DNA from 4 places in the Pseudomonas sp. Pdm06 genome. Region 1 is predicted to be linked to each of the others. Evidence: predicted binding sites of a transcription regulator. Region 1 holds the regulator's gene; each other region holds the start of a gene.

Region 1 (7,182 bases):
TATCGAACGTAAGAGGACAGTATGAAGCTCGCTAAAACCCTCCCTATTTTGCTCAGTCTGGGCGCAGCACTGGGAAGCGCGAGCGCCTGGGCTCTTCCCAACGACCGCGACCAGCCTATCCGCATCCAGGCCGACGACGCCCAACTCGACGACAAGAATGGCGTCGCCACCTATAAAGGTGATGTGATCATCACCCAGGGTTCGATGAAGGTCACCGGCAACACCGTGACCATCACCCGTACCCCGGCCGGCGATATCGATGTAGTGACCTCGGTGGGCAACCTGGCCTATTTCGAGCAGATGCAAACCGCGGGCGACACCAAGCCGGTACAGGGCTACGGGGTCACCATCCAATACCACGCCTCCCAGGATCGCGTGGTCCTGATCGACCGTGCCAAGGTCGTCGACAAGGACAACAACGTCACCCAGGGCGAGAAAATCGTCTACGACACCGTCAAGAAACTGGCCAGCGCCGGCCGTGCCACCGGCAGCAAGGTGACCGAGCAGCGTCCGCGGATCGATATGGTGATCCAGCCTAAAAAGAAAACCGAGCAAAAGGCCCAGTAATGGCAACTCTGAAAGCTCAGCACTTGGCCAAGAGCTACAAGAGCCGGCAAGTCGTGCGTGATGTCAGCCTGTCCATCGACAGCGGCCAGATCGTCGGCCTGCTCGGCCCCAATGGCGCGGGCAAGACCACCTGCTTCTATATGATCGTCGGCCTGGTCCAGGCCGATCAGGGTCGCGTACTGATCGACGACCTGGATGTCAGCCACCAGCCGATGCATGGCCGGGCGAAGGCCGGCATCGGCTATTTGCCGCAAGAAGCGTCGATCTTCCGCAAACTGTCGGTTGCCGACAACATCATGGCGATCCTCGAGACCCGTAAGGAGCTCGACAAGGCCGGCCGTCGCCAGGAGCTGGAAAGCCTGCTGCAGGAATTCCACATCAACCACATTCGCGACAACCTGGGCATGAGCCTGTCGGGTGGCGAACGGCGCCGTGTGGAAATTGCCCGCGCCCTGGCCACCGCACCGAAGTTCATCCTGCTCGACGAACCGTTCGCCGGCGTGGACCCGATCTCGGTGGGCGACATCAAGCAGATCATCCATCACCTCAAGGCCAAGGGCATCGGCGTGCTGATCACCGACCACAACGTGCGCGAGACCCTGGATATCTGCGAAACCGCCTACATTGTCAATGACGGCCAATTGATCGCCGAAGGTGACTCCGCCGCGATCCTGGCCAACGACCTGGTCAAGGAAGTGTACCTGGGCCATGAGTTCCGCCTGTAAGCACACGTGTCTGGCGAATTGCCCGGGCGTCGTTTAATTTTATTATGGCGACGCTCTAGGCAAACACTTCGGTTTCAGGCATATAATTTGCTTAAGTTTGGCGCTCCGGCGCCCTGTAGTGGATGGCGCATGTGCGCCGGCGAATAAGGTGTTAAGCCCCTGCCATGAAACCATCGCTAGTCTTGAGAATGGGCCAGCAGCTGACGATGACACCGCAGCTGCAACAGGCCATCCGCCTGCTCCAATTGTCGACCCTGGACCTGCAACAGGAAATCCAGGAGGCCCTGGAGTCCAATCCGATGCTCGAACGCCAGGAAGAAGGCGACGACTTCGATAACACCGACCCGCTGGCCGACAACGTCGAGCAGAAGACCAATACCGAGATCCCGGAACCGTCCTACCAGGAAACCGCCCCGACGGTGGATAACCTCGAGGATGGCGAATGGAACGAGCGCATCCCCAACGAGCTGCCCGTGGACACGGCCTGGGAAGACGTCTACCAGACCAGCGCCAGCAACCTGCCCAGCAGCGATGACGACGAGTGGGACTTCACCACCCGCACCTCGGCCGGCGAAAGCCTGCAAAGCCACCTGCTGTGGCAACTGAACCTGGCGCCGATGTCCGACACCGATCGCTTGATCGCGGTCACCCTGATCGACTGCATCAACAACCAGGGCTACCTGGACGAGACCCTCGAAGAGATCCTCGAAGCCTTCGACCCCGAACTCGACATCGAGCTGGACGAGATCGAAGCCGTCCTCCATCGCATCCAGCAATTCGAACCGGCCGGCATCGGCGCCCGCAACCTGGGCGAGTGCCTGCTGCTGCAACTGCGCCAGTTGTCTGCCAAGACGCCATGGCTGGCCGAAGCCAAGCGATTGGTCACCGATTACATCGACCTGCTGGGCGGTCGCGACTACAGCCAGTTGATGCGGCGCATGAAGCTCAAGGAAGATGAGCTGCGCCAGGTCATCGAGCTGGTACAGAGCCTCAACCCGCGCCCCGGCTCGCAGATCGAATCCACTGAACCTGAGTACGTGGTCCCCGATGTGATCGTGCGCAAGCACAACGATCGCTGGCTGGTGGAGCTCAACCAGGAGTCGGTGCCCAAGCTGCGGGTCAACGCCCAGTACGCCGGCTTCGTCAAGCGCGCCGACACCAGCGCCGACAACACCTTCATGCGCAACCAGTTGCAGGAGGCCCGCTGGTTCATCAAGAGCCTGCAGAGCCGCAACGAAACCCTGATGAAAGTGGCCACCCAGATCGTCGAGCATCAGCGCGGCTTCCTGGAGTACGGCGATGAGGCGATGAAACCGTTGGTCCTGCATGACATTGCCGAGGCAGTGGGCATGCACGAGTCGACGATTTCCCGGGTGACCACCCAGAAATTCATGCATACCCCCCGGGGCATCTATGAATTGAAATACTTTTTCTCCAGCCATGTCAGTACCTCCGAAGGCGGCGAATGCTCGTCCACGGCCATCCGCGCGATCATCAAAAAACTGGTGGCCGCGGAAAATCAGAAAAAGCCGTTGAGTGACAGCAAGATCGCTGGTTTACTGGAGGCACAAGGCATTCAGGTGGCCCGCCGTACCGTCGCCAAATACCGCGAATCCCTCGGGATCGCGCCTTCGAGCGAACGCAAGCGGTTGATGTAACAGGCCACGCCACAGCGTTCCAGTGGCAGGCATTTCTGCCTGCCGCTTTATGCACTGGCAACGAAGGAGAAGCTGTATGCAAGTCAACATCAGTGGACACCAACTGGAAGTGACCGAACCCCTGCGCACCTACATCGGCGAAAAACTCGACCGGTTGGAGAGGCATTTCGACAAGATCACCAACGTGCAAGTCACGATGAACGTCGAGAAGCTGCTGCAGAAAATCGAAGCCACGCTGCATATCCCCGGCGGAGAAGTGGTCGCCAACGCAGAGCACACAGACATGTATGCCGCGATTGACCTGCTGACCGACAAGCTGGATCGCCAACTCAAAAAGCATAAGGAAAAGACCCAGAGCCTCCTCCAGGGCGCGACCGGTCGTTAACCCCCCCAATCCATGATCCGACTAGAAACCATCCTGACCCCCGGCCGTTCCCTAGTGAACGCGCCGGGCGGCAGTAAAAAGAAAGCCCTCGAACAAACTGCCAACCTGATCCACCGCGAGGTACCGGATCTGGGAATGCAGGACGTCTTCGAGGCGCTGGTTGCCCGTGAAAAACTCGGTTCCACCGGTTTTGGCAACGGCATCGCCATTCCCCATTGCCGCCTCAAGGGTTGTACCGCGCCCATCAGCGCACTGTTGCACCTTGAAGCCCCCATAGATTTCGACGCCATCGACGGCGCCCCGGTCGACCTGCTGTTCGTATTGCTGGTTCCGGAAGCGGCGACCGATGCGCACCTCGAGCTGCTGCGCCAGATCGCCAGCATGCTGGACCGCAAGGAAGTGCGCGAAAAACTGCGCAGCGCGCCGAGTAACGAAGCTCTGTACCAGGTGGTCCTGGACGAGCAGAACGGTCATTAAACATGCGCATGATCATCGTCAGTGGCCGCTCCGGCTCCGGTAAAAGCACGGCCCTCAACGTGCTTGAGGACAGCGGCTACTATTGCATCGACAACCTCCCCGCCGGCCTGCTGCCGGAACTGGCCGAGCGCGCCCTGATCCACACCGAGCTGGCGCAGCCGCTGGTGGCGGTGTCCATCGATGCGCGCAACCTGCCGAGCCACCTGTCGCGCTTTCCCGAACTGCTCGAGGAAGTGCGCAGCCGGCATATTCAATGCGATGTGTTGTACCTGGATGCCGATGAGGAGACGCTGCTCAAGCGTTTTTCCGAAACCCGCCGGCGTCACCCGTTGAGCAACGCCAACCGCTCCCTGGCCGAAGCCATCGAGGATGAAAGCCAGCTGTTGGGGCCGATCGCCGACCTGGCGGACCTGAAGGTCAACACCACGCACCTGAACCTGTATCAGTTGCGCGACACGATCAAGCTGCGCCTGCTGAACCAACCGGAGCCGGGCACGGCGTTCCTGGTGGAGTCGTTCGGCTTCAAGCGTGGCATGCCGGTAGACGCCGACCTGGTGTTCGATGTGCGTTGCCTGCCCAACCCTTATTGGAAACCGGAACTGCGCGAGCAGTCCGGGCTCGATCAGCCGGTGATCGACTACCTGGCCGCACAGCCGGACGTCGAGGAAATGTACCAGGACATCTCCAGCTACCTGCTCAAATGGCTACCCCGCTTTGCCGCGAGCAATCGCGCCTATGTCACGATCGCCATCGGCTGTACCGGCGGTCACCACCGCTCCGTCTACCTGACCGAACGCCTGGGTCAGCTCCTGCAACAATCCCTGAAGAATGTCCAGGTTCGCCACCGCGACCTCAGCTAAAGGATTCACACCGCGATGCCTGCTCAGGAAATTGAAATCATCAACAAGCTGGGTTTGCATGCCCGAGCGTCGGCCAAGTTTGTCGGAGTCGCGGGACAGTTCAAGGACACCACCATCAGGGTCGGCCGCACGCCGGAGTCCACGGTCGACGGCAAAAGCATCATGGCAATGATGATGCTCGCCGCCGGCAAGGGCACCAAGATCCACCTGAGCACTGAAGGGGATCAGGCGCAGGAAGCGATGAATGCCTTGGTAGACCTGATCAACCGATACTTCGACGAAGGCGAATAACGGCCCAAGCCAGGCGAGCTTGTTGGGTTGACAGAGCTGGCTTTTGTGGCGAGGGAGCTTGCTCCCGCTCGACTGCGAAGCAGTCGTAAACCGCCATACGCCGCATCGCCGTGATGAAACAAGGGGCTGCTTCGCAGCCCAACGGGAGCAAGCTCCCTCGCCACAAAAGCCCCTTGCCACAAGCCCACTCCCCGCAGACCTGCATCACGCCAACGCCGTATCCAGCACCATCATCAGGCAAAACCCCACCAACAACCCCAGGCTCGCCAGTTTCTCGTGACCATTGCGGCGGGATTCGGGAATGACCTCATGGGTCACCACCAGCAGCATCGCCCCAGCCGCCAACGCCAGGCCCAGGGGCAAGAGCATCTCGGCCAGGCTCACCAACCAGGCGCACAGCAGCGCGAACACGGGCTCGACCAGCCCTGACGCCGCGCCAATCAGAAACGCCCTGACCCGCGACATGCCCGCCGTGGCCAGCACCAGCGCGATCACCAGCCCTTCAGGGACATCCTGCAAGGCGATGCCCATCGCCAGGCTGTCGGCATCCGGCATGCCGCCGCCCGCCGACACGCCCACCGCCATGCCTTCTGGAATGTTGTGGGCGATGATGGCGAACACGAACAACCAGATCCGCGGCGCGATGATCGGGCGTCCCGGCGCCGCCACCAGCCTTTCGGGGCTGGCCGAGACCTTGCGGTCCACCAGGTACAGCCCGAACGCCCCCGACAGAATGCCAAAGCAGATAAGGCCGCTGGCCGCCCAAGGCGTGAATCCCAACTGCTCGGCCGCGGCAATGCCCGGCACGATCAGCGAAAACGCCGTGGCCGCGAGCATCACCCCGGCCCCGAAGCCCAGCAGCGAATCGCTCACGGCCTGGGGCATGCGCCGGATGACCAGCACCGGCACAGCCCCCAGCGCGGTGCCCAAGGCACAAAGTCCGCCGCCCTGAAGGGCTCGCAGCAACCTGGGCTCCAGGTCCAGCCACGCCAGGCCCTGGGCCGCCAACAACGTCATCCCGGCCAACAGCAGCAATGACCCCAAGGCATAGCGGAACATCCGTCCGCTTCCAATCGCCAGTGTTTGAGTATCCATAATCAGCCTTGGAGGGTGTTCACGAAGGACTCGACGCCAGCGCCGCCTGATAGCGTCGGGCGACTTCAGGCCAATTGATCACGTTGTAGAAGGCGCTGATGTATTCCGGACGACGGTTCTGGTAACGCAGGTAATAGGCATGCTCCCAGACGTCCAGGCCAAGAATCGGCGTGTTGCCATTCATCAGCGGACTGTCCTGGTTGCCGCTGCTTTCCACCACCAGGGTCTTTTGCGGGGTCACGCTCAACCAGGCCCAGCCGCTGCCGAAACGGGTCAGTGCCGCTTTGGTGAACGCTTCCTTGAAACGCTCGATGCCGCCCAGTTGCGCATCGATCGCCGCCGCCAGGGCGCCCTCGGGCAGGCCGCCGCCCTGGGGCGTCATCACCTCCCAGAACAACGAATGATTGGCGTGGCCACCGCCCTGGTTGATCACCGCCGCCTTCAGGCTTGGCGGCAACTGCTCCACGCTGGACACCAGTTTTTCGACGGGCCACCCGGCGTACTCGGTGCCGTCCACCGCCGCGTTGAGGTTATTGATGTAGGTCTGGTGGTGCTTGGTGTAGTGGATCTCCATGGTTTGCGCATCGATGTGCGGTTCCAGGGCGTCGTAGGCGTAGGGCAATGCAGGCAAGGTAAAAGCCATGTTCAATGAACTCCATAATGAAGAGGGGCATTGCGCTGCCGGGGCGTAGCGGCATTGCAATGCAGCAGGCGCTGGGTGCGTGGATACTCACCGTGCTCGCTGATGAAATTCAGCAGTTCGACGTAGGTCTTGTGACTCTGGCGCTGAGCGGCGGCGCGCAGGGCCGGAGCCAGGCGTTCGTCCTGCATCGTCTGCAACAGCCGTTGGTGGATCGCACACAAGTATTCGGCGCTCTCCTCCGGCTGGTTCAGACGCAAGTGCAGGTCCGCCAGGTTGTGATGGGAGACGACGCAAGCAGCGACCGCTTCGTCGGCATCCGCCCAGCGCTCGAACAACACTTGGGCCAGCGCCAGGGCTTGCAGGTAGGCTTCGCGGGCATCCACCAGCTCGCCCAGCATGAAACAGCGATTGGCCCGTTCGATCGTACGTTTCCAGTGTTCCATGGTGAGTCCTCCACACAGGTGTCGGGGTTACACGCCGC
Region 2 (7,182 bases), on a different contig from region 1:
TTCATGTACTCCAGACGCAGTTCGGCGTCGAGCAGGATGGTCGCGGTGGTGAGGTTGTCGAGCAGCAAGCGGTGTAGTGCGTCGCTAATGGTCATCAGGACCTCTTTTGGAGCGTAGCAACTCGGGACCGGTCCCAAATTGCGCGCGCGATTAATGCGCTGTCACAAGGAAAATGCAAAAACCAAACCAAGGCTCCGAAAAGAAGCGTTTAGAGCCTCAAAAGGGTGTTTTTCGGTCGCTTGCGTGGCGTTCTGCCAGCTTTTCCGGGTACTTTCGAACCAAAATGGGTTTTTGGACTGAGTAGCGTGCAAGCTATTGCACCAATATAGTGCGACAGCCTGGGTGGTGTTAAAAAAACGGCAAGATGCTGCTTTTTTCTTCTTCAGGCTTTTCGGCGAGAGGGCACTCGGGGCGTTGACCGTAATCGGCCATGGCACAGGGCTTGATGCGGCGCTTCTGCGCAAGGGATATGCGCTGCATGTGGAAGGGCTGGTTGGCGGTGCGTTCGACGATACGGTCCTGCTCGTCGAGGATTTCGACCGCCAGGTGATGGGTGCCTCGATCGATGTCGCTCAAGGCGAATACCGGGCTCGGTCCCGGCGCGCCCGTTGGTTTGCCGTCGAGCAACAGGCGGTAGCGGTGGCCTTTTCTCAGGCTCGGTTCGCTGGTGACACTGACGATCAATTCGCCTGCGGTGCTGCGTATCGTCGCGTCCGGCTCGGGAATCAACAGCCTGAGCATTTCGTAATGAAACAACGGTTCGGGCCTGGCTTCGGTCGCGGGCGCCGAGGCTGTACCCGTGGGCGGCGCCGGCATCCGGTTGCCGGGTGGCAGTTGGACTTTCTTTGCGTTGCCAGGGCGCGGCTGATCGGTGAACACGCGATTGCCCTGGGCATCAATGTAGGTGTAGACCTGCGCCACGCCGGGCATCGCCGTCAGCACCAGGCCCAGCGCGAGCAGCCAGCGGATCATGGCTGGTGCACCCGTTGCACGGTGAAGGTGACGGTTTCGCTTTGCTGCACGAGGTTGTCGCCGTCGATGACTTGAACCGCCAGGCTGTGTTCGCCCCGGTCGATATTCACCAATTGCAGGCGCGGCACGTTGCTCGCTTGGCCGTAGGGCTGCCCGTCCAGCAGCAACCGGAACAGATGCGGGCTGCGCAGGCGCGGTTGAGCGTGTACGCCAACGGTGAAGGTGCCGTTGTTGGCGCGCAGGGCCTCGTCGGTGGGGATGTCGGTCAGTTCCAGGGTTTCGTAGGCATCGCCCTGCTTTTCGCTGTTGATGGGGGGCGTCGGTGTGCCCGGGCTGGCCGGAGACTGGCGTTCGATGCTGTTGAGCGGTGGCAACTCCACCGTCTGGGCCGGGACGCCTTGGGGCGGCTGGTTGCTGTAGGCGGTATTGCCCTCGGCGTCGATGTACTTGTAGATCTGCGCGGCGGCGGGCAGTGCCAGCAGCGACAACAGGATGATTGAAAAACCGCGCCCCATAAAATCGACCGAAAACTAGAAGTGTTGGGTTGCAGCATAGGTCAGGGGGGAGGGTTGGCCCAAGTTGTTGTGTGTTGGGCCATGACCTACCTTGTGGGAGCGAGCTTGCTCGCGATGGCGGAGTGTCAGGCACTGAGGTGTTGAATGTGCTGGCCTCATCGCGAGCAAGCTCGCTCCCACAGGGGGGGCTTAGGCTTTTGTGGAGATACACAGCTCTGCGGTTGCTCGGATCAGGGCGAGCCGGTGCACCGGGTGCTGCTTGTTGTGGTGGGTGGCACGGGCCAGCCATTGCGGGCACTGCGGGTCGGTGCGGTAGGGGGCAAAGTCGGCCAGTTGTTGCAACAGGCGTTTCTGCAGGCGGTCGAGCTGCGGGCGGATCTGCCCCACCAGGTCCGGACGCGGGAGGTCCGGGGCCTTGCCGTCCAGGGCCCAGTCGGACAAGTTGATGTACTGCACCATTTTGTTGGCTTCTATCTGGGCGGCAAAAAACGCTTCCACGGTTTCGCTGCTCAGTTTGTAGGCCGGTGCCTGGGCAACGGCGGCGGCGATGACTTCACGCTCGCGCTGACGGTCCTCTACGGGTTTGCCACTGTCCCATTTACTCAGCGCCACTTGATCGGCGATGGCCAGGCGTTCGCCAATGGCGTTAAGCAACGGGGTCAGGGCCTCGGGGGCGGGAGTCGAGGTCGAGGCGGCTGCGGCGGTGGAGGCCAGCAGCGCGGCAGACAGGGCAAGGCAGAGCTTGAAGCGCAAAGTCATGGGCAGTCTCGTCTTCTATGGGGGGGCTACGGGGCATCATGCACGTAACCTGCGCCCATAAAAAAGGCCTCCCGAGGGAGGCCTTTCTTTATTTCACGCCGTGCGTGGCGGCGCTACCGGATCAGCAGCTGTAGTACAGCTCATATTCCAGTGGGTGTACGAAGGTGCGAACCTTGATTTCTTCTTCGCTTTTCAGTGCGATGTAAGCGTCGATGAAGTCATCGCTGAATACGCCGCCTTTGGTCAGGAATGCACGGCCCTTGTCCAGCTCTTCCAGGGCTTCTTTCAAGCTGCCACACACCTGTGGGATTTCCTTGGCCTCTTCAGGCGGCAGGTCATACAGGTTTTTGTCAGCGGCATCGCCAGGGTGGATCTTGTTCTGGATACCGTCCAGGCCGGCCATCATCAGTGCAGCGAAGGCCAGGTACGGGTTGGCAGCCGGATCCGGGAAGCGTGCTTCGATACGGCGGGCTTTAGGGCTGTTCACGTAAGGAATACGGATCGAGGCGGAACGGTTGCGAGCCGAGTAGGCCAGCATGACCGGGGCTTCGAAGCCTGGTACCAGACGCTTGTAGGAGTTGGTCGACGGGTTGGTGAAGCCGTTCAGGGCCTTACCGTGCTTGATGATACCGCCGATGAAGTACAGGGCAGTGTCCGACAGACCGGCATAGCCTTCGCCTGCGAAGGTGTTCTTGCCGTCCTTGGAGATCGACATGTGAACGTGCATGCCCGAACCGTTGTCGCCGTACAGAGGCTTCGGCATGAAGGTCGCGGTGCGGCCGTAAGCGTCAGCAACGTTGTGTACGCAGTACTTGAGGGTCTGTACTTCGTCAGCCTTCTTGACCAGCGTGTTGAATTTCACGCCGATTTCGTTCTGGCCGGCAGTCGCCACTTCGTGGTGGTGAACTTCGACGGTCTGGCCCATTTCTTCCAGTGCGTTGCACATGGAGGTACGGATTTCGTGGTCGAAGTCGAACGGTGGAACCGGGAAGTAACCGCCTTTGATGCCTGGACGGTGACCTTTGTTACCGCCTTCCACGTCCTGGTCGGACATCCACGAGCCTTGTTCGGAGAAGATCTTGAACATGGAGCCGGAGATGTCGGACTTGAACTTGACCGAGTCGAAGATGAAGAACTCAGGCTCAGGACCGAAGAAGGCGGTGTCGCCGATACCGGTGGACTTCAGGTATTCCTCGGCGCGGTGGGCGATGGCGCGTGGGTCGCGGTCATAGCCTTGCATGGTCGAAGGTTCGATGATGTCGCAGACCAGGATCAGGGTCGGCTCTTCGGTGAACGGGTCCAGGACGGCGGTTTCGTCGTCCGGCATCAGGATCATGTCGGAGGCTTCGATGCCTTTCCAGCCAGAGATGGAGGAGCCGTCGAACATTTTCCCGATTTCAAAGAATTCGTCGTCCAGCGCATCACGGGCCGGCATGGTCACGTGATGTTGAGTACCTTTGGTGTCAGTGAAGCGCAGATCAATCCACTTGACGTCATGATCTTTGATGAGTTGAACCGACTTCGACATATGTCCTCCGGGTGGCTTCGGGCGGGTAGTGGAGTGCCCTTAGATATGGGTGATGCCGGCGCGAATACTCTGCCAAGGCAACCTGCCTCACAAGGGAGCAAATTGCATGCCAGTGCCCCAGCATGGGTTTTTTGCACCAAATACACGCTTTTAAAGGCGTAAATCAAAGATTGTCCGACAATAACGCACTGCAATGTGGCGTCGCCAATCGATAATGACCTGTTTTGGTGCGCGTAAAACCATCTGCACATTAACTGGTTAAACCTTGAGCAATTTCCGCTATAATCCGCGCCCCCCTTTTTCGGCTGGCCGTTCGCGCGCTGTTTTCATGAAACTAATCGTAAAAGTCTTCCCCGAGATCACCATCAAGAGCCGCCCGGTACGGATGCGTTTCATCCGCCAGTTGGCCAAGAACATCCGTGCCGTGCTCCGAGACCTGGATCCGGCCGTGGTGGTGAATGGCGTGTGGGACAACCTCGAACTGGAAACCCGTGTCAGCGAACCCAAGCTCCTGAAGGAAATGACCGAGCGCCTGAGTTGCATGCCGGGCATCGCGCATTTTTTGCAAGTCGATGAATACCCGCTGGGGGATTTCGACGACATCCTTGCCAAGTGCATGCTTCATTATGGTGACGCACTGGCCGGCAAGATCTTTTCGGTGCGTTGCAAGCGTGCCGGCAAGCACGCGTTCAGCTCGATGGATGTGGAGAAGTTCGTCGGCAGCCAGTTGCGCCGGCAATGCAGCGCGGCCGGTATTTCGTTGAAAGACCCGGAAATCGAAGTGCGCATCGAAATTCGCGACCAGCGGTTGTTCGTGATCCACAGCCAGCACAACAGCATCGGCGGTTATCCGCTGGGTTCGCTGGAGCAGACCCTGGTGCTGATGTCCGGTGGCTTCGACTCCACGGTGGCCGCCTACCAGATCATGCGTCGCGGGTTGATGAGCCATTTCTGCTTCTTCAACCTCGGCGGGCGTGCCCATGAATTGGGCGTGATGGAAGTGGCGCACTTCATCTGGAAGAAGTACGGCAGCTCTCAACGCGTGTTATTTGTGAGTGTGCCGTTCGAGGAAGTCCTGGGCGAGATTCTCGGCAAAGTCGATAACAGTCATATGGGCGTCATTTTGAAGCGTATGATGTTGCGCGCCGCTTCACGAATTGCCGACCGCCTGCAAATCGATGCGCTGGTGACCGGCGAGGCGATCTCCCAGGTGTCGAGCCAGACGTTGCCGAACCTGTCGGTGATCGACTGCGTGACCGAGAAGCTGGTCTTGCGTCCACTGATCGCCAGCCACAAGCAGGACATCATCGACCAGGCCAACGAAATCGGCACCGCCGAGTTTGCCCGGCACATGCCGGAATACTGCGGCGTCATCTCGGTCAATCCGAAGACGGCGGCCAAGCGCGGGCGGGTGGAGCACGAAGAGAAAGAATTCGACATGGCGGTACTCGAGCGAGCGCTCGAAAACGCCAGGCTGGTGCCGATCGATCGCGTCATCGACGAATTGGGCCAGGACATCAAGATTGAAGAAGTCGGCGAAGCGCTGGCCGGTCAGATCATCATCGACATCCGCCACCCGGATGACGCTGAAGACGACCCGCTGAGTGTCGCCGGCATCGAGGTAAAAACGATGCCGTTCTATGCCGTGAACGCGCGTTTCAAGGAACTGGACCCTACTCGCCAGTACCTGCTGTATTGCGACAAAGGCGTGATGAGTCGCCTGCATGCCCACCATTTGCTCAGTGAGGGGCATGCCAATGTGCGCGTTTATCGACCGAGCTAAGTGCCCGGGGCTGTTTGCCTGTGGCCTGCGTCACCGGCCCCCCGACGCCGCCGACAGGCTGTAACGGCTTTGTCGGACTCAACGTAAATCGCTGCCACGACCTGTCAGCACACCGAATCCTCTGATCGAGATACACAAGTGATCGAAAATCTACGCAACATCGCCATCATTGCTCACGTTGACCATGGTAAGACCACCCTGGTAGACAAACTCTTGCGTCAATCCGGCACCCTGGAGCGCAACGAGCTCAACGACGAGCGCGTGATGGACTCCAACGACCAGGAAAAAGAGCGCGGTATTACCATCCTGGCGAAAAACACCGCCATCAACTGGAACGGCTACCACATCAACATCGTGGACACCCCGGGCCACGCCGACTTCGGTGGTGAAGTAGAGCGCGTGATGTCGATGGTCGACTCCGTGCTGCTGCTGGTTGACGCTCAAGACGGCCCTATGCCGCAAACCCGTTTCGTGACCAAGAAGGCGTTCGAAGCCGGCCTGCGTCCGATCGTGGTCATCAACAAGGTTGACCGTCCAGGCGCGCGTCCGGACTGGGTTCTGGACCAGATCTTCGACCTGTTCGACAACCTGGGTGCCACCGAAGAACAGCTGGACTTCAAAGTCGTCTACGCCTCGGCCCTGAACGGCATTGCCGGTCTGGACCACACTGCCATGGCTGAAGACATGACCCCGCTGTACCAGTCGATCGTCGACGACGTACCAGCGCCGAAAGTCGACCGTGACGGTCCGTTCCAGATGCAGATCTCGGCACTGGACTACAACAGCTTCCTGGGTGTGATCGGTGTTGGCCGTATCGCCCGTGGTCGCATCAAGCCGAACACCCCGGTGGTTGCCATCGACGCCGACGGCAAGAAGCGCAACGGTCGTATCCTCAAGCTGATGGGTCACCACGGCCTGCACCGCATCGACGTTGAAGAAGCTGCGGCCGGCGACATCGTCTGCATCAGCGGCTTCGAGCAACTGTTCATCTCCGACACCCTGTGCGACCCACTGAACGTCGAAGCGATGAAGCCGTTGACCGTCGACGAGCCAACCGTTTCCATGACCTTCCAGGTCAACGACTCGCCATTCTGCGGTAAAGAAGGCAAGTTCGTGACCAGCCGTAACATCAAGGAACGCCTGGACAAAGAGCTGCTCTACAACGTTGCCCTGCGCGTTGAAGAAGGCGACTCGGCCGACAAGTTCAAAGTGTCCGGCCGTGGTGAGCTGCACCTCTCGGTACTGATCGAAACCATGCGTCGCGAAGGCTTCGAAATGGGCGTGGGTCGTCCTGAAGTGATCATCCGCATGGTTGATGGCGTCAAGCACGAACCGTACGAAAACGTGACCATCGACCTGCCGGAAGAATCCCAGGGCGCGATCATGGAGCAAATGGGCCTGCGTAAAGGCGACCTGACCAACATGGTTCCGGATGGCAAGGGCCGTGTGCGCCTTGAGTACAACATCCCGGCCCGTGGCCTGATCGGTTTCCGTAACGAGTTCCTGACCCTGACCTCCGGTGGCGGCATCCTGACCTCGATCTTCGATCGTTACGACGTGATGAAGTCCGGCGACATGTCCGGCCGTCAGAACGGCGTGCTGGTATCGGTTGCGACCGGCAAGGC
Region 3 (7,182 bases), on a different contig from region 1:
CGCGGCGACACCGTGTCGCTGGTGGAGCACCAGATGAAAATCCTGCGCGAGCGCAACATCGAAATGCGCCATCGTCTTTCGCACCTGATGGACGTGGCCCGGGACAACGACCGGCTCTTCGACAAGACCCGTCGGCTGATCCTGGCCCTGATGGACGCCAGCACCCTCGAAGACCTGGTCATGAGCGTCGAAGACAGCCTGCGCCAGGATTTCCAGGTGCCCTTTGTCAGCCTGATCCTGTTTGGCGACAACGCCATGCCGGTGGGCCGCTGGGTGACCCACGTCGAAGCGCAGACGGCCATCGGCGGCCTGCTCACGGAAAACAAAAGCGTCAGCGGCAGCCTGCGCGAACATGAGTTGGACTTCCTGTTCGGCGAAGAACAGCGCAAGCAGATCGGCTCCACCGCCGTCGTCGCCATCGCCCACCAGGGCGTGCATGGCGTGCTGGCCATCGCCAGCCGCGATCCGCAGCACTACAAGAGTTCGGTGGGCACGCTGTTCTTGAGCTACATCGCCGAAGTCACCGGCCGGGTGCTGCCAAGAGTCGCCGGTTCGCTGCGCTCGGTACGCTGATGATGGAGCGGCAACTGGACGCCTACTGCGAACACCTGCGCAGTGAGCGTCAGGTGTCGCCCCACACGTTGTTGGCCTATCGCCGCGACCTGGAAAAAGTGCTGGGCTGGTGCCAGAAGCAGAACATCGGCAGTTGGTCGGCCCTGGACATCCAGCGCTTGCGCAGCCTGATCGCCCGCCTGCATCAACAGGGACAGTCCTCCCGCAGCCTGGCGCGACTGTTGTCGGCGGTGCGCGGCCTGTATCACTACCTCAATCGCGAAGGCCTGTGCGATCACGATCCGGCCACCGGCCTGGCACCGCCCAAGGGCGAACGCCGGCTGCCGAAGACCCTCGACACCGACCGCGCCCTGCAATTGCTTGAAGGCGCCGTCGAAGATGACTTCCTGGCCCGGCGCGACCAGGCGATTCTCGAGCTGTTCTATTCTTCCGGCCTGCGGCTTTCGGAGCTGACGGGGCTTAACCTGGATCAACTGGACCTGGCCGACGGCATGGTCCAGGTGCTCGGCAAGGGCAGCAAGACCCGCCTGCTGCCTGTCGGCCGCAAGGCCCGTGAAGCCCTGGAGCTGTGGCTGCCCCTGCGGGCCCTGGCCAACCCCGCCGACGACGCGGTATTCGTCAGCCAACGCGGTCGGCGCCTCGGCCCGCGGGCGATTCAGCTGCGGGTCAAGGCCGCGGGCGAACGCGAGTTGGGGCAGAACCTGCACCCACACATGCTCAGGCACTCCTTCGCCAGCCATCTGCTGGAGTCCTCCCAGGACCTGCGCGCCGTTCAAGAGCTGCTGGGCCACTCGGACATCAAGACGACACAGATCTACACCCACCTGGACTTCCAGCACCTGGCGACGGTCTATGACAGTGCCCACCCCAGGGCCAAACGCATCAAGGGCGACGAATCATGACCATCGAACTCATCACTTTCGACCTGGACGACACCCTGTGGGACACCGCCCCGGTAATCGCCAGCGCCGAAGCCATACTCCGCCAATGGCTGAGCGACAACGCACCGAACCTGGGCGGGCTGCCGGTGGAGCATCTTTTTTCGATTCGCGAGCAAGTGTTGCGCGAAGAACCCAACCTCAAGCATCGCATCAGTGCGCTGCGCCGGCGGGTGCTGTTCCGTGCCTTGCAGGAAGCCGGCTACGACCAGTGGCACGCCTCTGAACTGGCGGACCAGGCCTTCGAGACGTTCCTGCACGCCCGTCATCAGTTGGAGATTTTTCCCGAGGTGCAGCCCACCCTGGAAATCCTGGCCAATCATTTCGCCCTCGGCGTAGTCACCAATGGCAACGCCGACGTGCGACGCCTGGGGCTGGCGGACTACTTCAAGTTCGCCTTGTGCGCCGAAGACATCGGCATCGCCAAGCCTGACGCCCGATTGTTCCACGAAGCCCTGCAGCGCGGCGGCGCCACGGCACAGACCGCTGTGCACGTTGGCGATCACCCGGGCGACGACATCGCCGGCGCCCAACAGGCCGGCCTGCGCGCGGTGTGGTTCAACCCGGCAGGCAAGCCCTGGAATGCCGACCATGCGCCGGACGCGGAAATTCGCAGCCTGACCGAACTGCCGGGGCTGTTGGCGGGTTGGCATAGCCAACCCTGAACCCTGCCTCACAGCCGCCAAAGCCCCTCTGTGGGAGCGGCTATGTCCCGCAGCTCCCCGCCCGACAAAGAAACCTGTGGGAGCGAGCTTGCTCGCGAAGGCGGCGGCACATCCAACATCAATGCCAACAGACCCACCGCTATCGCGAGCAAGCTCGCTCCCACCCTGGAGCGGCTGTGTCCCGCAGTTCCCCGCCCGGCAAAGAAACCTGTGGGAGCGAGCTTGCTCGCGATGACGACGGCACATCCAACATCAATGCCAACAGACCCACCGCTATCGCGAGCAAGCTCGCTCCTACCCTGGAGCGGCTGTGTCCCGCAGTTCCCCGCCCGGCAAAGAAACCTGTGGGAGCGAGCTTGCTCGCGATGACGACGGCACATCCACATCAATGCCAACAGACCCACCGCTATCGCGAGCAAGCTCGCTCCCACCCTGGAGCGGCTGTGTCCCGCAGCTCCCCGCCCACCAAAAAAACCTGTGGGAGCGAGCTTGCTCGCGATGACGGCGGCACATCCAACATCAATGCCAACAGACCCACCGCTATCGCGAGCAAGCTCGCTCCCACAGGGACTGCGCCTGGCCCGGAGTAGAGTTGCGCCCATGAAAAAGCCCGCAGCGACGGCGGGCTTTTTCAGCAAGCAAGAAGCCGATACTCAGATAGGGCGGCTGCCGTACTTGTTGTCAGGCTTCTTGGGTGGATCAGCGACCACGTTGGCTTCCACTTCCTGCACCTTACCGCCCCTGGCCAGGAACTCCTCCATGGCCTTGGCGAGCGCATCACGCTCCTTGTTCTTGGCCTCTACGCTCGGCAACTCGTCGACCGACACCGCGGCCTTGGCCTTGCCCTTGGCGGTAGGTGCCGGAACGTCGGCGCCATCGTCTTCGGCAACGTCTTCAGCCGCCACTTCAAGGCCTTCTTCGGTCTCGTCTTCGTCGCCTACTTCGAGGTCGTCGTTTTCCAGATCATCGTCGCTCATGTTCTACCTCATGACTTGCGAAAAGCAGATTAGTTATAGCCCAGCTTCGCCATCTGTTCGAAGGCTGCCAGAAAAAATTCAACATCCGCTGGCAATCAGCGGTTATGCCCCTTCACCGTACAAGGTGGCGAGGACTTTACGAGCACCGCCGTGATCACGGTGCTCGCCCAGATAAACACCTTGCCAGGTTCCCAATGCCAGCCGTCCCGCCGTAACCGGCAGGCTGAGCTGGCAACCGAGCACACTGGCCTTGAAGTGCGCCGGGAGGTCGTCCAAGCCTTCGTCGTTGTGCTCATAGCCGGCTGTTCCTTGTGGGATCAGCCGATTGAAAAATCGTTCGAAGTCTCGACGTACCGCCGGATCGGCGTTCTCGTTGATGGTCAACGAGGCCGAGGTATGCTGCAGCCACAGATGCAACAGACCGACACGACACGCCTGGAGGTCAGGCAGGCCGGCCAGCAACTCGTCCGTCACCAGATGAAAGCCCCGGGGCCTTGCCCGCAGGGTTATCAGCGTCTGTTGCCACATACAGATCTCCGCACGTTCGGCGCGCATTCTAGCGCGCTCTGGGAAAAAACAAAGGCCCTAATATTCTTGCTTCGGTGTAAGCCTTTGGCGGTATAAAAACCCATGTCGCATCCACAACAAAAGGCGTCGGAAAAACCGCCGTACCTTGTGAGCAATGACAAACTCCAGACAAAAAAATGCCCGGCGAACCGGGCATTTTTTGTTGCGTGTGCTTACAGGTTGTAGCCACGCTCGTTGTGCTGGGCCAGATCCAGGCCCACAGCTTCTTCTTCCTCGGTGACACGCAGACCCATGACAGCGTCCAGGACCTTGAGGATGATGAAGGTGACGATCGCGGTGTAGACCACCGTGAAACCCACGCCCTTGAATTGAATCCACACTTGCGCGCCGATATCGGTCACGGTGCCGAAGCCACCCAAGGCCGGTGCGGCGAACACACCGGTCAGGATCGCGCCGAGAATACCGCCGATGCCATGCACGCCGAAGGCATCCAGGGAGTCGTCATAACCGAGCTTGCGCTTGAGGGTGGTGGCGCAGAAGAAGCACACCACGCCCGCCGCCAGGCCGATGACCAGGGCGCCCATCGGGCCCACGGTGCCGGCAGCCGGGGTGATTGCAACCAGGCCGGCCACCACGCCCGAGGCAATGCCCAGCGCGCTTGGCTTGCCGTGGGTGATCCACTCGGCAAACATCCAGCCCAGTGCCGCCGCAGCGGTAGCGATCTGGGTCACCAGCATCGCCATGCCGGCAGTGCCGTTGGCGGCGACAGCGGAACCGGCGTTGAAGCCGAACCAGCCGACCCACAGCATGGCCGCGCCCATCAGAGTGTAACCCAGGTTATGCGGCGCCATTGGCGTGGTCGGGAAGCCTTTGCGCTTGCCCAATACCAGGCACGCCACCAGGCCGGCGATACCAGCGTTGATGTGCACCACGGTGCCGCCAGCGAAGTCCAGCACGCCCCAATCCCACATCAGGCCGCCATTGCCGGACCAGACCATGTGCGCAATCGGTGCATACACCAGGGTGAACCACACGCCCATGAAGATCAGCATGGCGGAGAACTTCATCCGCTCGGCAAATGCACCGACGATCAGGGCCGGGGTAATGATGGCGAACGTCATCTGGAAGGTGATGAACACCGCTTCAGGGAACAGCGCCGCCGGGCCGGTCAGGCTGGCTGGCGTGACACCTGCCAGGAACGCTTTGCCGAAACCGCCAATGAAGGAGTTGAAGTTGACGACGCCCTGCTCCATGCCGGTGGTGTCGAACGCGATGCTGTAGCCATAGATGACCCACAGGATGCTGATCAGACCGGTAATGGCAAAGCACTGCATCATCACGGAAAGAATGTTCTTCGAACGGACCATGCCGCCGTAGAACAGCGCCAATCCGGGGATGGTCATGAACAGTACAAGAATCGTGGCCGTGAGCATCCAGGCGGTGTCGCCGGAGTTCAGGACAGGGGCTGCCGCTTCTTCTGCCATGGCCAGGCCAGGCATTGCGAAGGACAACAGGGCTCCTAGCCCTGCGAATTTACGCAGAGTCATATTGTTTTCTCCTGGGGCGTTGGGTTTGGCGGCTTAGATAGCGTCGGTATCGGTTTCGCCGGTACGGATGCGGATAGCCTGTTCCAGATTGACCACAAAGATCTTCCCGTCACCGATCTTGCCGGTGTTGGCGGCCTTGGTGATTGCCTCGATCACCCGGTCCAGATCCTTGTCGTCAATGGCGACATCGATCTTCACCTTGGGCAGGAAATCGACCACGTACTCCGCGCCGCGATACAGCTCGGTGTGGCCCTTCTGCCGACCGAAGCCTTTGACCTCAGTAACGGTAATGCCCTGCACGCCGATCTCGGACAACGACTCGCGCACGTCGTCCAACTTGAACGGCTTGATGATGGCAGTGACTAGCTTCATGAAACTTTCTCCCGAATTGGTGGACTTGCCCCAGGAAAACAAACCCGACTCAAGTCTAAGCGCAGTGCCTGGCTTTGTAACGCGTCGTCGGCCCAAGTTGCCCGACAGGTGCCAGTTAACCGATCCTGACGAAACTCCCCGTTCCGCCTGCTGCACTGCATTCGTCACAGCGACTGCATCAGTGCATGGGTCATCAGCCTCTAAGCAGAAACCTTGCCATCTGCACCCAAACCCTCTGATTTCAGCCCCTTGGCCACCGGCTCGACGTGCACCGCACCACGAACCGCAGCGATACGCACAACAACAGTGCAGCGCCGCCCGGCTCCATGCGCGAAAAGCGTGCATCCCTGGCTGACGAATTGACTATAGACACTGCGTGGTACACTGCCCGCCATCGTTTCCAGGACACCTGCACATGCTTGCGCCCAAAGACCTCCTCGACGCCCTGAGCGGCCACGCCTCCCGTATCTTGAGTGGCGACACGCCGCTGCCCAAAAGCGAAATCGAAAGCCAGTTCAAGGCCCTGCTGCAAAGCGGCTTCAGCAAGCTGGACCTGGTAAGCCGGGAAGAATTCGACAGCCAGATGGTCGTGCTGGCCCGGACCCGAGCGCGGCTCGAGAGTTTGGAGGCCAAGGTCGCTGAGCTGGAAGCGCGATTGGCTCCAGCCCAGGAATAAGCCGCGCGCCTGCGACATACGCCCGGTAACCCAGGCGTATTCAACCTGAAGGGTCAGAGACGGAAACGGCCAACCAGGCTATTGAATGACAGGGCCAGGTTGGACAGCTCCTGGCTCGAAGCATTGGTCTGGTTCGCCCCGGCCGCAGTCTGGGTCGAGAGATCCTGGATATTCACCAGGTTGCGATCGACCTCGCGGGCCACATGGGCCTGCTCCTCGGACGCCGTGGCAATCACCAGGTTACGGTCATTGATCTGCGAGATGCCGTCGGCGATCTGCTCCAGCGCCTCGCCAGTGGCCCGGGCCAGGCCCTGGGTCTCGGTCACCAGCGCCTGGCTCTTGCCCATCGCATCAACCGCACTGTCGGCACGGTCCTGTACCGCGTGGATCATGCTCTCGATTTCACCGGTTGACGCCTGGGTGCGGGCCGCCAGGGCGCGAACCTCATCGGCCACCACGGCAAAACCGCGGCCCTGCTCCCCGGCGCGTGCCGCCTCGATGGCCGCGTTGAGCGCCAACAGGTTGGTCTGTTCAGCGATCCCGCGGATCACATCCAGCACCTTGCCAATATCGCGCACCTGCACGGCAAGATCCCTGACCAGCCCGGTGGACGCGGTGATTTCCTGGGTTGCCGTATTGATCGCCTGCACCGCGCTACGGGCCTGATCACGCCCTTCGCTGGCTTGTGAGCTGGTCGATTGCGAAGCCTGTGAAGTGGAGACCGCGTTGCGGGCCACTTCCTCGACCGCGGAAGTCATCTCGGTCACGGCCGTGGCAGCCTGCTGGATTTCATCATTCTGTCGGATCAAGGCACGACTGCCATCATCGGTGACCGCCGTCAGCTCCTCGGCGGCGGAAGCCAATTGGTCCGAAGCGCTGGCAATCTGCTGGATGGTGGTCTTCAAA
Region 4 (7,182 bases), on a different contig from region 1:
TGTCGACTACCTGCCTGTCCGGGCCCTGCATCAGCAGTTGGCCAAGGTCACGCGTTTCCACAGCCCACGGGCGTTCAGCTACATGTTCAGCCCGGGCTTCGAGCCGTTGCGGCGCCAAGTGGCGATTCGCATGCGCGACGCCGGTGTCGTGGTAGACCCTTCCGAGGTGGTGATCACCCACGGTTGCGTCGATGCGCTGCAGATGTCCTTGCGGGTGCTGACGCGACCGGGGGACCTGATCGCCGCCGAGTCGCCGACCTATTACGGCTTGCTGCAACTGGCGGATCTGTTGGGCCTCAAGGTTATCGAGATCCCCAGTGATCCGGTCACCGGCATGAGCCTGGAGGCCTTGCAGTTGGCGGCCAACCAGTGGTCGATCAAGGCGCTGGTACTGACCACGCGCCTGAGCAATCCCCTCGGCGGCACCATGCCTGAAGAGCGGCAAAAGCAACTGCTGCGCCTGGCGTCGGACTTCGACATCCAGGTTGTCGAGGACGATATCTATGGCGAGCTGATGTTCGAGCAGGGGCGCACCAAGGCCCTCAAGGCCTACGATCGGCTGGACCGGGTCATCTACTGTTCGAGTTTTTCCAAGACGTTGTCGCCGGGTGTGCGCATCGGTTGGATGATCGCTGGGAAATTCCAGCAGGAAATCCAGCGGCTCCAGACCTTCAGCACTCACTCGGCGTGCAGCGTTACGCAGATGGGCATTGCAGCCTACCTGGAAAACGGCGGCTATGACCGGCACCTGCGCTACATCCGCCAGGAGTACCGCAAGAACCTCAGCGCCTTTCAGCTGGCGGTGCAACAGTACTTCCCCGAAGGCACGCAAATGAGCCGTCCCAACGGCGGTTTCATCCTGTGGGTCAGCCTGCCGGGACGGGTCAATACCCAGGAGTTGCACGTGCGGGCATTGCAACAAGGCATCAGTATCGCGCCAGGGCTGATTTTCAGTAACACCGAGCAGTTCAACCACTGCATTCGCTTGAACTGCGGTACCCCCTGGAACCGTGAGGCAGAGCGGGCCTTGATGACGCTGGGGTTGTTGGCGACTCAATTGTGCCAAGAAACGGCCAACGGGTTTCTATAGAAATCAGCGGCTTAGCTTGATGTGCTTGTCAGCGCCTCATTATCAGGCGAGCATGGGGTTTTCTGCCGTCAGTGCCGTTGTGTCTATGAAAGCCAATGTTCCTGTTGCCTGGGTTTTGATCGGCCTGTTCAGTGTCTTCCAAATGGGAGGCGTCGTCGTGGCGGCTCCGGCGCAGGAAAAACCTGCCGTCAGTGCCACGAAGAATACGCCGAAAAAAACCGCAGTGGCCAAGAAGCCTTCCGCTAAAAAGGCGACTGCGGCGAAGAAAAAAAAGCGTGCGCCCATTGCTTCCAAGAGCAAATCCGCCCACGAGGTCGCCAAGACTCCATTGCCGCCGGCCAAGCTGGACCTGAGCCTGCCCCATGACATGGTCGAGCAGTTGCAGCCGCCGGGTAAGGTTGCGCCGCTCAAGCGCGAACCGCTCTTGCCGTCAATGTTCGGAGCGAAACCCGGACCGTTTCAACTCAATGGCCGGTTGTTGAGCAATGAAATGCAACTGCCGCTGCGCAATCAGGAGCGCAACGAGGTGGAAGGCGCAGCGCTGGATTTCGAATTCAAGCAGTAAGCCTTCCATAGGGCATGCAGCTCGTCGCTGACCGTTCGGTCACTTGGCCAACGGTAAAAAAACACGCGGACGGTAATTTAAAACGGGTGTTTTAGCCGTTACTCTGTCTTCTGTTACTCATCATTACCCGCCGCGAGGATGTTGTCGTCATGAAGTGCCGTGAAGGCTGTGGCGCCTGTTGCATCGCCCCTTCCATCAGCTCACCTATCCCTGGCATGCCCCAAGGCAAACCGGCGGGAGAACGTTGTGTGCAACTGTCGGTCGATAACCTGTGCCGGATCTTCGGCCAGCCGGAGCGTCCGGCGGTGTGCTCGGCGTTCGAAGCCGACATCGAGGTGTGCGGCGGCAGCCGTGAAGAGGCCATCCGCTTGATCGGTTGGTGGGAGCAAGTCACGGCAGCGTAATGGGTCAATGAACAGATCCGAAATGAACGAACTTGGACAATAAGGAAAAAACTATGGGTTCGCTGCATCGTATGGCTGTGTTGTGTGGGTTGACCGTGTTGCTGGCGACGGCCACCGCTCAGGCAGAAGACTGGCAGGTTGCCAAGGAGAAGGAAGGTATCAAGGTTTCCCTCAGTGAAGTGGCGGGCTCCAAGTACAAGGCCTATCGCGGCGTGACGGTGATGAAAACCACCATGGCCAAGCTGCGGGCCCTGCAGGAAGACGTTCCCGGCGCCTGCGCCTGGATTCATGAGTGCAAGAGCCAGAAACTGCTCAAGCACGAAGGCGACAAGAGCTGGACTTATACCCAATTCAACACGCCATGGCCGGTGACGCCCCGGGACTCGGTGCTGGAAGTCACCACCGAGGAGGGGGCCGACGGCAGCCTGACCCGCAAGCTCAAGGGCGTGCCGACATACCAGCCTGAGGAGCAAGGTTTCGTACGGGTGGCCCAGGTCGATGGCTTCTGGAAATTCACGCCAAAGGGCGCGGACCAGATTGAAGTCGTTTATCAGGTCCACACCGAACCGGGTGGTGACGTGCCGTCCTGGCTGGCGAACAAGTTCGTGGTGGATGCGCCGTTCAACACCCTCAAGGCCCTGAAGGAACGCGCCGAAAAGTGATCGGCCAAGGCTGCACAAAGGAGACCGCCCCCGAGGCGGTCTTTTCATGTGTGCCGTCCAAGTACCCAGCGGAACGATTGTCCGCCCCTCAATGTCGAGATGAAGGTAAGCCCTGCCCTGAATTGATCAAGGAGACACTGATGCAAAAGTGGGAAATCACTTTCATTGACGATCACGGTGAAACCACCGTCGAGCAGTTCGACTATGACCACAAACCCACCATGGAGCAGGCCGCCCAACTGATCCGCGAAAGGCTGCTACCCGTGCTCAGCCAATTGGACCTCAACGATCTGGTTGACCGCACCGAAGATCCGACAGTCAAGAACCTCAAGTCCCAAAACAGTATCGAAATTCTCAGCATTACACCGATTTCATGAAACGGTGGCTGGTCTCGCTTGGCAGTGGCCACCACTTGCGGCTACTCTGCAATTGAGATCAGCGAAAGGATCGCCAAGGTCCGGTCTTGTCAGCTACATGCTTGTGTCCCGACGGCCATTTGATGCCGTATCGCTTGCAGCCTGAAGGCTTCACGCACGGGAAGACGGAAAGTCTATCCATCGGTTTTAGGAGGACGTTTCATGAGCACAGCCTATCAAGAAGACATCAGCACCAGCGTATTGCGCCGCATGAAAGAAGGCGGTTTCGATTTTTCCCGATTCCATCCCATTGAGTTCTACGCCATTTTCCCGGACGAGGAGCGGGCGCGCAGGGCGGCAGGTCATTTTCGGGGCGAATCGTTGAACGCGCAGATCAGTGCACGGGACGACGGGGCTTGGTCATTGGAACTGAGCCGGGTGATGTACGCCACTTACGATGATATTGGCGACTTCGAGCAAGACTTCGAGGCAGTTGTCGAACCCTTGGGGGGGGTTATCGAGGGTTGGGGCGTCAAGCAAGAGATCCGGCGCCTGCAGGCCTGACAGTCACTCACCGCAACCACAGCAACGGCTGACCTTTGTGTCGGCCGTTTTCATGTCTGACTTCCCAGGAATCCTGTGGGAGCGAGCTTGCTCGCGATGGCATCGACACATCCAACCTCGATGCAAGCTGACCCACCGCAATCACTCCCCCCAGGTTTTGTACCTAACTGTATCCAGACCAGGCCGCTTCGTTTTTCCATGGCTATGCTCAGGAGAGCGACGCCCCTGCGTCGCAATGAAGCGGGGGCAGCGGGTTGGGGGCATTTGCCGCACTATAAAAGTGCGCGGCCTCTCGGTGGAGATTCCAACCCTTTGATCATAAAGCGTTTATGCCGATGGCACGGGGCTTGCGAAGCCTTGCTGCCAGGGTGACAAGGAGCACGGCATGATCCGCAGCGGTTTTGATGAAATGTACGATGCCGACGGCCAGGTCCGCCCGCACTACCAGGCGTTTGCCCGCTGGCTGGCCGACACGCCTGACGAGCTTCTGGCGCAGCGCAGGCGCGAAGCCGACCTGTTGTTTCACCGTGCCGGCATTACGTTCACGCTCTACGGGGACGAGCAGGGGACCGAGCGCCTGATCCCGTTCGACACGATCCCGCGCAGCATCCCGGCCAGCGAATGGCGGGTGGTCGAACGTGGCTGCATCCAACGGGTCAAGGCGCTGAACATGTTCCTGGCCGACCTCTACCACGAACAGCGGATCATCCGGGCCGGCATCATCCCCGCCGAACAGGTGCTGGCCAACGAGCAATACCAACTGGCGATGCAAGGGCTCGATCTGCACCGTGACATCTACGCGCACATTTGCGGTGTCGACCTGGTACGCGACGGTGACGGCACCTATTACGTGCTCGAAGACAATCTGCGTACGCCCAGCGGCGTCAGCTACATGCTCGAAGACCGCAAGATGATGATGCGCCTGTTTCCCGAGCTGTTCGCCGCCCAGCGCATCGCCCCCATCGATCATTATCCGAATCTGCTGCTCGACACCCTGAAAAGCTCCAGTCCGCTGGACGACCCCAGCGTCGTGGTACTGACGCCGGGGCGTTTCAACAGTGCATTCTTCGAGCACGCATTCCTGGCCCGGGAGATGGGCGTGGAGTTGGTGGAAGGCGCTGACCTGTTCGTACGAGATGACAAAGTGTTCATGCGCACCACCGACGGGCCGAAGGCGGTGGATGTGATCTACCGTCGACTCGACGACGCGTTCCTCGATCCACTGGCCTTCAATCCGGATTCGATGCTCGGCGTACCGGGGCTGTTGTCCTCCTACCGTTCCGGCAACGTGGTGCTGGCCAATGCCATCGGCACGGGGGTGGCGGACGACAAGTCGGTGTATCCGTTTGTCACCGACATGATCCGTTTTTACCTGGACGAAGAGCCGATCCTGAAGAACGTTCCCACCTGGCAGTGCCGTAATCCTGCAGAGCTTTCCCATGTACTGGCGAATCTTCCCGACCTGGTGGTCAAGGAAACCCAGGGCTCCGGCGGGTATGGAATGCTGGTGGGGCCGGCCGCGACGACGGCGCAAATCGATGCCTTTCGCGAGCGGATCAAGGCCAAGCCGCACGCCTACATCGCCCAGCCGACGCTGTCGCTCTCGACGTGCCCGACCTTTGTCGAAAACGGCATCGCCCCGCGTCATATCGACTTGCGCCCGTTTGTGCTGGCCGGCCGTGAGACCCGCGTGGTCCCTGGCGGGCTGACACGAGTGGCGCTGCGCGAAGGCTCCCTGGTGGTGAACTCATCCCAGGGTGGCGGTACCAAGGACACTTGGGTGGTCGAGGATTGAGGAGCTGCCATGCTGAGTAGAACCGCCTCGGACCTGTACTGGATGTCGCGCTACCTGGAGCGGGCGGAAAACCTCGCGCGGATGCTCGACGTCAGTTATTCGTTGTCACTGATGCCCCAGGATGGGCGTGGCGACGGCCTGCACGAACTGGCCATGCCATTGCTGATCACTGGCACGCTGGACGATTACCGGGAGCGACACGGCGATCTGCACGCCGAGCGCCTGCTGCATTTTTTTGCCCTGGAAGCGGCCAACCCGGCCAGCATCTACAGCTGTCTCGGTTCCGCGCGAGCCAGTGCCCATGCGGTACGTGGCCGAATCACCGCCGACATGTGGGAAAACATCAACGCCACCTGGCTGGAAATTCGCGGTATCGGCGAGCAAGGCTTGAATCGCTACGGCATGAGCCGGTTCTGCGAGTGGATCAAGGAGCGCTCGCATCTGTTTCGTGGCGCGACCTACGGCACCATCATGCGTAACGACGCGTTCCGGTTCATTCGCCTGGGGACCTTTATCGAAAGGGCCGACAACACCCTGCGCTTGCTCGATGCCCGCTACGAAATGGCCGGCGACCAGGCCGACGCAGTCAGCGACGGCACGGCCCACGCCTACTACCAATGGAGCGCCTTGTTGCGGGCCTTGTCGTCCTTCGAGGCCTACACCGAGATCTACCGTGAGGCCCCGGGCGCTCGTCATGTGGCTGAGTTGCTGCTGTTGCGCGCCGACGTGCCGCGCTCGCTGCGTGCCTGTACCGAAGAAATCGACCAGATCCTCGCGAGCCTGCCGGGCACCAACGGTCGGCAGGCGCAACGGCTGGCGGCGGAAATGGACGCACGCCTGCGCTACACCGGCATCAACGAAATCCTCGACGGGGGCCTGCATGCCTGGCTCACCGAATTCATCCCACTGGTCCGTGAACTGGGCAACGCCATTCACAGTTCCTACCTGGAGGTCATATGAGACTCTCGATCAGCCACGAAACGGCCTACCACTATGAAGATCAGGTTCGCGCCAGCATCCAGTACCTGCGCCTGACGCCCCACGACAGCGAACGCCAGCATGTGCTGAGCTGGCAGCTTGATTTGCCTCGGCCGGTGCGGGCGCAACTGGATCCGTTTGGCAACATCCTGCATGTGCTGACCCTGGATGAACCCCACGAAACGGTCATCATCGGTGCCCGTGGACAGGTGGATATCGATCCGTTGCGCGAAGCCGAACACGAGAGCCAGTCGGCGCTGCCATTCCTGCGCTTCACCCGGCTGACCGAGGCGGACGAGGCCCTTCGAGCCTTCGCTGCGCAGCAGTGCCAGCAGCGTCGCGACCGCACCGCGTTGATCGACCTGATGCATGGCTTGAACCAGCACATGATCTACACCCCTGGCACCACCGCAGTCGAGACCAGTGCAGCCCAGGCGTTCGCCGGTCGTAGCGGGGTGTGCCAGGACCATACCCATGCCTTCCTGGCCTGCGCTCGTAGCCTGGGCGTGCCGGCGCGGTATGTGTCGGGTTATCTGTTCAGCGAAGAGAGGGAGCACCTGGCGAGCCATGCCTGGGCAGAAGCCTGGCTGGACGACGCCTGGTACAGCTTCGACGTGACCAACCAACTGGCTCGCCCGGAGCGCCACCTGAAACTGGCCGTGGGCCTGGATTACCTGGACGCCTGCCCAGTGCGTGGCATGCGCCGCGGCGGCGGTGGCGAGCAGATGCATGCCAGGATGATCGAGACCCCCGGCACCCCCGGTACCC

The links. The regulator sigma-54, encoded in region 1, starts transcription at its own class of promoters, with help from an activator protein. The targets are predictions, from matches to a motif close to ANTGGCATNNANNTTGCTNT.
Region 2: the regulator sigma-54 is predicted to act here: its motif matches at 3,869-3,888, upstream of glnA (type I glutamate--ammonia ligase).
Region 3: the regulator sigma-54 is predicted to act here: its motif matches at 5,802-5,821, upstream of glnK (P-II family nitrogen regulator).
Region 4: the regulator sigma-54 is predicted to act here: its motif matches at 3,976-3,995, upstream of IB266_RS15415 (circularly permuted type 2 ATP-grasp protein).

The regions. Positions count from the first base shown of each region.
Region 1 is NZ_JACVAH010000007.1:60,832-68,013, reverse strand. Features, by position in the region: gene lptC (LPS export ABC transporter periplasmic protein LptC) at 1-35, shown strand, start outside; gene lptA (lipopolysaccharide transport periplasmic protein LptA) at 22-567, shown strand; gene lptB (LPS export ABC transporter ATP-binding protein) at 567-1,292, shown strand; gene IB266_RS13295 (RNA polymerase factor sigma-54) at 1,457-2,950, shown strand; gene hpf (ribosome hibernation-promoting factor, HPF/YfiA family) at 3,027-3,335, shown strand; gene ptsN (PTS IIA-like nitrogen regulatory protein PtsN) at 3,348-3,812, shown strand; gene rapZ (RNase adapter RapZ) at 3,815-4,672, shown strand; gene IB266_RS13275 (HPr family phosphocarrier protein) at 4,688-4,963, shown strand; gene IB266_RS13270 (ZIP family metal transporter) at 5,168-6,058, opposite strand; gene IB266_RS13265 (superoxide dismutase) at 6,078-6,701, opposite strand; gene IB266_RS13260 (hypothetical protein) at 6,704-7,144, opposite strand; gene IB266_RS13255 (class II fumarate hydratase) at 7,172-7,182, opposite strand, start outside.
Region 2 is NZ_JACVAH010000011.1:203,834-211,015, forward strand. Features, by position in the region: gene glnL (nitrogen regulation protein NR(II)) at 1-95, opposite strand, end outside; gene IB266_RS18995 (DUF4124 domain-containing protein) at 349-972, opposite strand; gene IB266_RS19000 (DUF4124 domain-containing protein) at 969-1,487, opposite strand; gene IB266_RS19005 (chorismate mutase) at 1,677-2,246, opposite strand; gene glnA (type I glutamate--ammonia ligase) at 2,368-3,774, opposite strand; gene thiI (tRNA uracil 4-sulfurtransferase ThiI) at 4,103-5,557, shown strand; gene typA (translational GTPase TypA) at 5,696-7,182, shown strand, end outside.
Region 3 is NZ_JACVAH010000015.1:75,819-83,000, reverse strand. Features, by position in the region: gene IB266_RS22705 (DUF484 family protein) at 1-573, shown strand, start outside; gene xerC (tyrosine recombinase XerC) at 576-1,475, shown strand; gene IB266_RS22695 (HAD family hydrolase) at 1,472-2,176, shown strand; gene sutA (transcriptional regulator SutA) at 2,830-3,153, opposite strand; gene IB266_RS22685 (secondary thiamine-phosphate synthase enzyme YjbQ) at 3,256-3,681, opposite strand; gene IB266_RS22680 (ammonium transporter) at 3,894-5,228, opposite strand; gene glnK (P-II family nitrogen regulator) at 5,262-5,600, opposite strand; gene IB266_RS22670 (accessory factor UbiK family protein) at 6,016-6,276, shown strand; gene IB266_RS22665 (methyl-accepting chemotaxis protein) at 6,330-7,182, opposite strand, start outside.
Region 4 is NZ_JACVAH010000008.1:211,335-218,516, forward strand. Features, by position in the region: gene IB266_RS15385 (PLP-dependent aminotransferase family protein) at 1-1,090, shown strand, start outside; gene IB266_RS15390 (translation initiation factor 2) at 1,176-1,655, shown strand; gene IB266_RS15395 (YkgJ family cysteine cluster protein) at 1,805-2,059, shown strand; gene IB266_RS15400 (START domain-containing protein) at 2,113-2,721, shown strand; gene IB266_RS15405 (hypothetical protein) at 2,862-3,098, shown strand; gene IB266_RS15410 (ribonuclease E inhibitor RraB) at 3,300-3,641, shown strand; gene IB266_RS15415 (circularly permuted type 2 ATP-grasp protein) at 4,027-5,436, shown strand; gene IB266_RS15420 (alpha-E domain-containing protein) at 5,446-6,396, shown strand; gene IB266_RS15425 (transglutaminase family protein) at 6,393-7,182, shown strand, end outside.